Regions from separate parts of the Pantoea sp. F_5 genome, predicted to be linked through region 2. Evidence: predicted binding sites of a transcription regulator. Region 2 holds the regulator's gene; the other holds the start of a gene.

What was found. Region 2 encodes PurR, which represses purine synthesis genes. Its sites were predicted from a motif close to CANGCAAACGTTTGCNTG; they were not measured.
Region 1: F3I44_RS17805 (NCS2 family permease) is a predicted target of PurR. The motif match lies at 2,242-2,259, and genes of this name have one in related genera.

The regions. Positions count from the first base shown of each region.
Region 1 covers NZ_VWUO01000014.1:87,477-90,984, reverse strand. The annotation lists gene F3I44_RS17825 (acyltransferase) at 1-587, shown strand, start outside; gene F3I44_RS17820 (GlxA family transcriptional regulator) at 572-1,504, opposite strand; gene yieH (6-phosphogluconate phosphatase) at 1,517-2,176, opposite strand; gene F3I44_RS17805 (NCS2 family permease) at 2,329-3,508, shown strand, end outside.
Region 2 covers NZ_VWUO01000002.1:455,565-459,072, forward strand. The annotation lists gene punC (purine nucleoside transporter PunC) at 1-716, opposite strand, end outside; gene punR (DNA-binding transcriptional activator PunR) at 824-1,729, shown strand; gene purR (HTH-type transcriptional repressor PurR) at 1,726-2,751, opposite strand; gene F3I44_RS04655 (YnhF family membrane protein) at 3,033-3,122, shown strand; gene F3I44_RS04660 (C40 family peptidase) at 3,169-3,508, opposite strand, start outside.

The DNA of each region.
Region 1 (3,508 bases), on a different contig from region 2:
AAACCGTGCAGGCACGCTATGTGACGCTGCTGGTGCTGGTGCTGGCGGTACTCGCCAACCCCAATACGGTCAGCCAGTCGCTGGGTCCGTTCCATTTTCTGCCGGTTAACCTCTATGTCAGCGGTGACAGCATTTACTACCTGCTCTATGCCCTGCTGGGACGGGCGATCGGCACCATGGACACGACCCGGCGCGGCCTGACGCCGCTGGCTTTCGGGCTGTTTATCGCCTGTGTGATTGGCATTACGCTGGGGACGAAAAAGGCGCTGATCGTCAACGGGGCGTTTAACGATACCTGGTATCTCTACTGCGGACCGCTGGTGTTTATCGCGGCGATCAGCCTGCTCATCGTATTTAAAAACAGCCTGAATGAGCGCACCCTGCCCGGTTTTACCGTGATTGCACGCTATTCACTGCCAATCTACGGCTTTCATGCGCTGTTTATTCACTATCTGCGCACGCATCACTACGATGATATGTCGCGTCCGTGGCTCGATCTGCCCTGGGTGTTCGGGCTGACGCTGGGCGGCAGTCTGCTGCTGGGGATGGCGCTGAAACGCGTCGATACCCGTCACTTCGTCAGCTGATCGTTTTCCCGCTGGCGGGCGCGTCGCAGCTGGCGCGCCGATGAAAACCCCGCCGCCAGCGCCGCTTTCTCAGCGGATTCACCCTGCTGCTGACGCTGGCGCGCCACGCCAACCCGCAGCTGCTCATGGTATTCCCGCACGCTGATCCCCAGATGCTGACGAAACAGCCGCGCCAGATGACGGCTGCTGACGTGGACGCGCCCGGCCAGCTCGGTCAGCGTCCAGCCGTGTTCAGGATGGGCAATCATCAGATCCTGCGCCCGATGAATGGCCGGATGCAGGTGGTTGCGGTAACGCAGCCAGGGTGAAAGCTGTGGGTCGTCACCGGCGCGGCGGAACCAGACCACCATTTCCCTTGCCACGGCCAGCGCGGCAGGCGTATCGCAGAGCTGATTCACCAGATGCAGCGCCAGGTCGATCCCCGCCGTGATGCCCGCGCTGGTCCAGATATTCTCATGCCCGACAAATACCCGGTTCTCCTGCACCCGTGCACGCGGGGCGGCCGCTTTCAGACGGGCAATGACATCATGATGGGTGGTGCAGGGCACGTCATCGAGCATACCCGCCTGCGCTGCCAGCAACGCACCCGAGCAGACGCAGACCAGCATAAAGGTCTGCGCGCGCAGCGCGGCGTGCTGCCGCATCAGCCAGTCGCGTGCTTCTGCAGCCTGCGGTGTGGCATAACAGATCTGCGAGTCATAGACGCCCGGCACCACCAGCAGGCTCCCGGCGGGCAACTGCTCCGGCAAGGGTTCGATGCTGCCAATAGTCATACCGGTGGAGCAGACCACCTCCGGCTGCGGGCCAATGTAGCGCAGCGAAAAGCGATCGCCTGCCAGCTTCAGCGTCTCGGCCGGACCGGTCAGATCCAGCACCATGACGCCAGGCAGGGTTAAAAACCAGACGGTATGCGTCATACCTGGTCCACGCTACACCAGATCCCAGCCACGGGCGCGCCACAACGCAGGTAGCTGCGCCATGTCGTCGAAGCGCGTCACCAGCGGATGGTCCAGTTCAGGGTTGTGCGGATCAGCACAGTAGTAGTAGACGGGGATCCCGGCGGCAATACCGGCGCGGGCGCCCGCTTCGGAGTCATCCACCAGAATGCAGCGCTCAATCGGCACCTGCATCTGTTCCGCCGCGTGATACATCAGCTCCGGATCGGGCTTCCAGTGCAGAATGTCATAACCGCTATAGAGGTGTTCGGCAAACAGCGGCAGCATGCCGGTTAAGCCCAGCGAGTGCTGCATCTTTTTTACCGTCCCGTTTGAGACCACGCACATCGGCACTTTGATCTGCTCAACCAGCGCTTTTGCGCCTGAGATCGGTTTCAGTTGCAGATCAAACAGTCGCGCGACCTCCGCGCGATAGGCGGTCTCCACCTCTTCCATCGGCAGCGACACCTGATGCGCGTCGCCCACGTCACGAATGATGTCGTAGAGTTTGACGCCCTTATACTTTTCAAACATCTGCTGCAGCGACAGCGCCAGACCATAACGGGCAAAAGTGTTGACGTAGGCCTGGGTGCAGAGCAACTCACTGTCCACCAGCGTGCCATCGCAATCAAAAAAGACGCATTCTACTGACATCAGACTCTATCCTTCGATTCAGGGGTGTGCTCCACACTCTACCGCACTCAGCGCAGATTGCGAGACTGGCAATCGGTTGCGAAAAATCATTGTATTGCCCCGGTAAAATCGCCAGGATACGCGCCGATGATTTTTTCTTCTGGATGGATGGCATGAGCAAGCAAGGCGTTTTGCAGCGCATCTTCAGGCTGCAGGAACATGGCACCACGGTGCGCACTGAAGTGATCGCGGGTATCACCACCTTTCTGACGATGGTCTATATCGTCTTCGTCAACCCGCAGATCCTCGGCGTCGCCGGTATGGATACCCAGGCGGTGTTTGTGACCACCTGTCTGATTGCCGCCTTCGGCAGCATTCTGATGGGACTGTTTGCCAATCTGCCGGTAGCGCTGGCCCCTGCAATGGGGCTGAACGCCTTCTTCGCCTTTGTCGTCGTCGGGGCGATGGGTTATTCGTGGCAGGTCGGTATGGGCGCGATCTTCTGGGGTGCGGTCGGCCTGCTGATCCTGACCCTGCTGCGGGTTCGCTACTGGATGATTGCCAATATCCCGCTGAGCCTGCGCGTTGGCATTACCGCCGGTATCGGTCTGTTTATCGCCATGATGGGGCTGAAGAATGCCGGTATTATCGTGCCAAATCCCGATACCCTGGTGGCGGTGGGTAATCTGACCTCGCACAGCGTGCTGCTGGGCGCACTGGGCTTCTTTATTATCGCCATTCTGGCATCACGTAATATCCACGCGGCGGTGCTGATCTCGATGGTGATCACCACCGCTATTGGCTGGATGCTGGGCGACGTGAAGTTTGTTGGTCTGTTTTCAGCGCCGCCTTCGATTACTTCGGTGGTCGGTCAGGTCGATATCAAAGGCGCGTTTAACATTGGCATGGCGGGCGTCATCTTCTCCTTTATGCTGGTCAATCTGTTCGACTCGTCCGGCACGCTGATTGGCGTCACCGACAAAGCGGGACTGACCGATGAAACCGGCACCTTCCCGCGGATGCAGCAGGCGCTTTATGTCGACAGCATCAGTTCCGTGAGCGGCGCGCTGGCAGGCACGTCATCGGTGACCGCCTATATCGAGAGCACCTCAGGCGTGGCGATTGGTGGCCGCACCGGCCTGATGGCTGTAGTCTCCGGCCTGCTGTTCCTGCTGGTGACCTTCCTGTCACCGCTGGCCGCCATGGTGCCATCTTATGCCGCCGCGGGCGCGCTGATTTACGTGGGTGTATTAATGACAGCCAGCCTGGCGCGGGTGCGCTGGGATGATTTAACCGAATCCGTTCCGGCATTTGTCACCGCCGCCATGATGCCGTTCAGCTTTTCCATCACCG
Region 2 (3,508 bases):
TCGGCGGGCGAAAGGCCCAGATCCGCCAGAATGAACGGCGAGCCGGTCAGCCAGGCAAAAAAACTGGCAGAACAGGCGGAGTAGATCAGCACGTTGCCGCTGTAGACCCGGGATTTCAACAGAGTGAGGAAGCCGGGCTGTGCTCCTTTTTCACGTGCTTCCGGGCGTACTGTGGGCAAACGCAGCGTGGTCAGAATCAACGCCACCGCAATCAGCGTCAGCACCAGGAAAATCGAACGCCAGTGGAAATGGCCGATCAGCCAGGCACCCAGCAACGGGGCCAGCGCCGGGGAGAGCGCAACCAGCGGCATAATCGTTGCAAAGACTTTGTTGGCGCGCGCGGCGGGGTAGCGATCCACTACCAGCGCCTGCCAGCTCACGGCCGCAGCACAGACGCCTATCGCCTGCACAAAGCGCAGCGTCAGCATCAGAGCAATATCATTCACCCACAACATGCCCGCACAGCCGACGCCAAACATGGCCAGTCCGGCCAGCAGTACGGGTTTACGGCCGATGCGATCGGAAAGCGGTCCCCAGAAGAGCTGACCTACGGCGAAGCCCGCCAGGAACAGACTCATACTGGCGCTGATCAGACCAGGCGAGGTGTTAAATGTTTGCTGCATCGCACCAAAGGCGGGCAGATACATGTCAGTGGCTAAAAAGCCGAGCATGCTCAGCAGGGCAAGATAGGGCATAAATCCTTTATTCGACAGCATCTCATTCTCATTTTTGCAGGATAAACGCGGCAGAGTGTAAAAGGTGCGTTTGCCGCTGTGAAACGGTAATATTTGCCGGTTGCTGTTAAAATTTTTGAAGGCAGATTATGTGGTCAGAATATGCATTAGAGGTCGTTGACGCGGTTGCCCGCGGAGGCAGCTTCAGCGCAGCCGCGCAGGAGCTGCATCGGGTACCTTCTGCCATCAGCTATACAGTGCGTCAGCTGGAGAACTGGCTGGCGGTGCCGCTGTTCGAACGCCAGCATCGTGAAGTGGTGCTGACGCCTGCAGGGGAGCATTTTGTCCGGGAAGGGCGCAGCGTCATCAAAAAAATGCTTGCCACACGGCGGCAGTGTCAGCAGCTGGCCAACGGCTGGCGCGGGCAGCTCAGCATTGCTGTTGACCGTATTGCCAAACCTCAGCGTACCCGACAGCTGGCCAAAGATTTCTATCGCCACTTCCCCGATATGGAACTGATCATCAGCTACGAAGTGTTTAACGGTGTCTGGGATGCACTGGCCGATGGCCGGGTGGAAGTCGCAATTGGTGCCACGCAGGCGATTCCGGTGGGGGGACGGTTTGCGTTTCGTGATATGGGTACGCTCAACTGGCGCTGCGTGGTCGCGCCCGATCATCCTCTGACGCAGGCGAGCAAGATAGATGACGACACGCTGCGTAGCTGGCCGTCCCTGGTACTGGAAGATACATCACGCGCACTACCGCGTCGAATGACATGGACGCTGGATAACCAGCGCAGGCTGGTGGTGCCGGAGTGGCAAACCGGACTGGAGTGCGTGCAGGCGGGCTTGTGCGTGGCGATGGTGCCGGGTCATCTGGCAAGGCCACTGCTCGACACTGGCGAGCTGGTGGAGCTGACGCTGCCGGTGGCATTTCCGGACAGTCCCTGTTGCGTTAGCTGGGCAGAGGATCGCGCATCACCGGCGACAGGCTGGTTGCTCAGCTATCTGGGTGATGCGCGAACGCTTAATCAGGAGTGGTTAAGCGAGGATTAGCGGCGATAGTCGCGGAACGGACCATCAGCTACTGAACGCCGCTCAATCAACGTCGGATGGACCTCAATCGTTTGTGACACTTCGCGCTTACTGGTAATGCGGTCGAGCAGCATATCCAGCGCCTTCTCACCCAACTGGGCTTTAGGCTGATGCACCGTGGTCAGGGCAGGGGCGAAATAGCGTGCGTTGCGCACATTATCATAACCGATAACCGAAATATCCTGCGGCACGCGCAGACCCATTTCGTCGGCGGCGCAAATGGCCCCCATCGCCATGATGTCGCCGCCGCAGAACACGGCGGTCGGGCGCTGCTTTTGCGACAGGATCTGCTGCATCGCCTGATAGCCCGACTCCGGCTCAAAGTCACCCTGCACAATCCACTCCGCGCGTGGCTGAATACCCGCTTCTTCCAGCGCCTTCAGGAAGCCGGCATGACGTCCGCCGCCGGTGTTACGCTCCATCTGACCGGGAATCGCACCAATATCACGGTGTCCACGTTCAATCAGATAGCGTCCCGCCAGATAGCCACCCTGGAAAGCATTATCCAGGACCGTGTCGGTGAAGTCTGCGCGCGATTCGCCCCAGTCCATCACCACCATCGGGATATTGCGGTTCTCTTCCAGCATCTGCAGCAGATCGTCCGGATACTCAGAGCACATCACCAGCAGGCCATCGACGCGCTTCTGCGCCATCATGCTGAGGTAGGCGCGCTGTTTTTGCAGGTCGTTATGCGCATTCCCCAGAATCAGCGTATAACCTTTATCAAAACAGTGATTTTCAACCGCCTCAATAATTTCAGCGAAATAGGGCGCTTCGCTGGACGTGGCAAGCAGACCCAGCGTCCTGGTGTGGTTTACTTTCAGGCTGCGCGCGACAGCGCTCGGCGAGTAGTGCAATTCTTTAATTGCCTGCCAGACCGCCTCGCGCGTCTCTTCAGCGACAAAGCGGGTTTTATTGATGACGTGCGAAACGGTGGTCGTTGAGACGCCAGCGCGTTTCGCCACATCTTTAATTGTTGCCATGAAAATCGGACTCCATTGCTTACCTAACTCTATGATAAGCGTAATGTTAAACGTTTGCGTCTTCTCAGGGAATTTTCCGCAAAAATACGGTTTTTCTGGCCGGTAAACAGGCTGCTGGCGGAGAAAAAACGCCTGAAAAGATGCGCAAACGGAATCAGGGTTGCGCGCGTTGCGCAACAAAGGCGGGATTCTAACAAGGCTGAACGGATAAAACGAGATTTTTACCAGGTCATGTGGGAAAATGCCATATCCCTACAAAGTGTGTGACTAAGGAGCAGGTAATGAGTACTGATTTGAAACTGGCTTTGATGACTACTGTCGGCTGTCTGCTGATGATTGTGGCCTTTAGTTTTACTGCCATTCTGCACTAATAAAAAAGCCGGGATTATCCCGGCTTTTTTCGAACTGTAGTGCTGATCAGCGAATGTTTTTCGGCGTCATCACACGACGCGCACCAATATAGTGGCGCTGCCAGTAGTCTTCCCCTAATGCACTGATCTGAATATCTTTGCCGGTACGTGGCGACTGAATAAACTTGCCATTGCCCAGGTAAACGCCGACGTGATCCGCAGTACCGCGGCCGTTAATGCGGAAGAAGACCAGATCGCCTTTCTCCAGCGATTCACGCTTGATTGGCGCAGCGTCACGCAGGTGATACATCTCGTTAGCGGTACGCGGGATCTTGAACTTCACCAGATCTTTATAGGCATACCAGACCAGACCGCTGCAATCGAAACCAGTATGTGGTGAGGTGCCG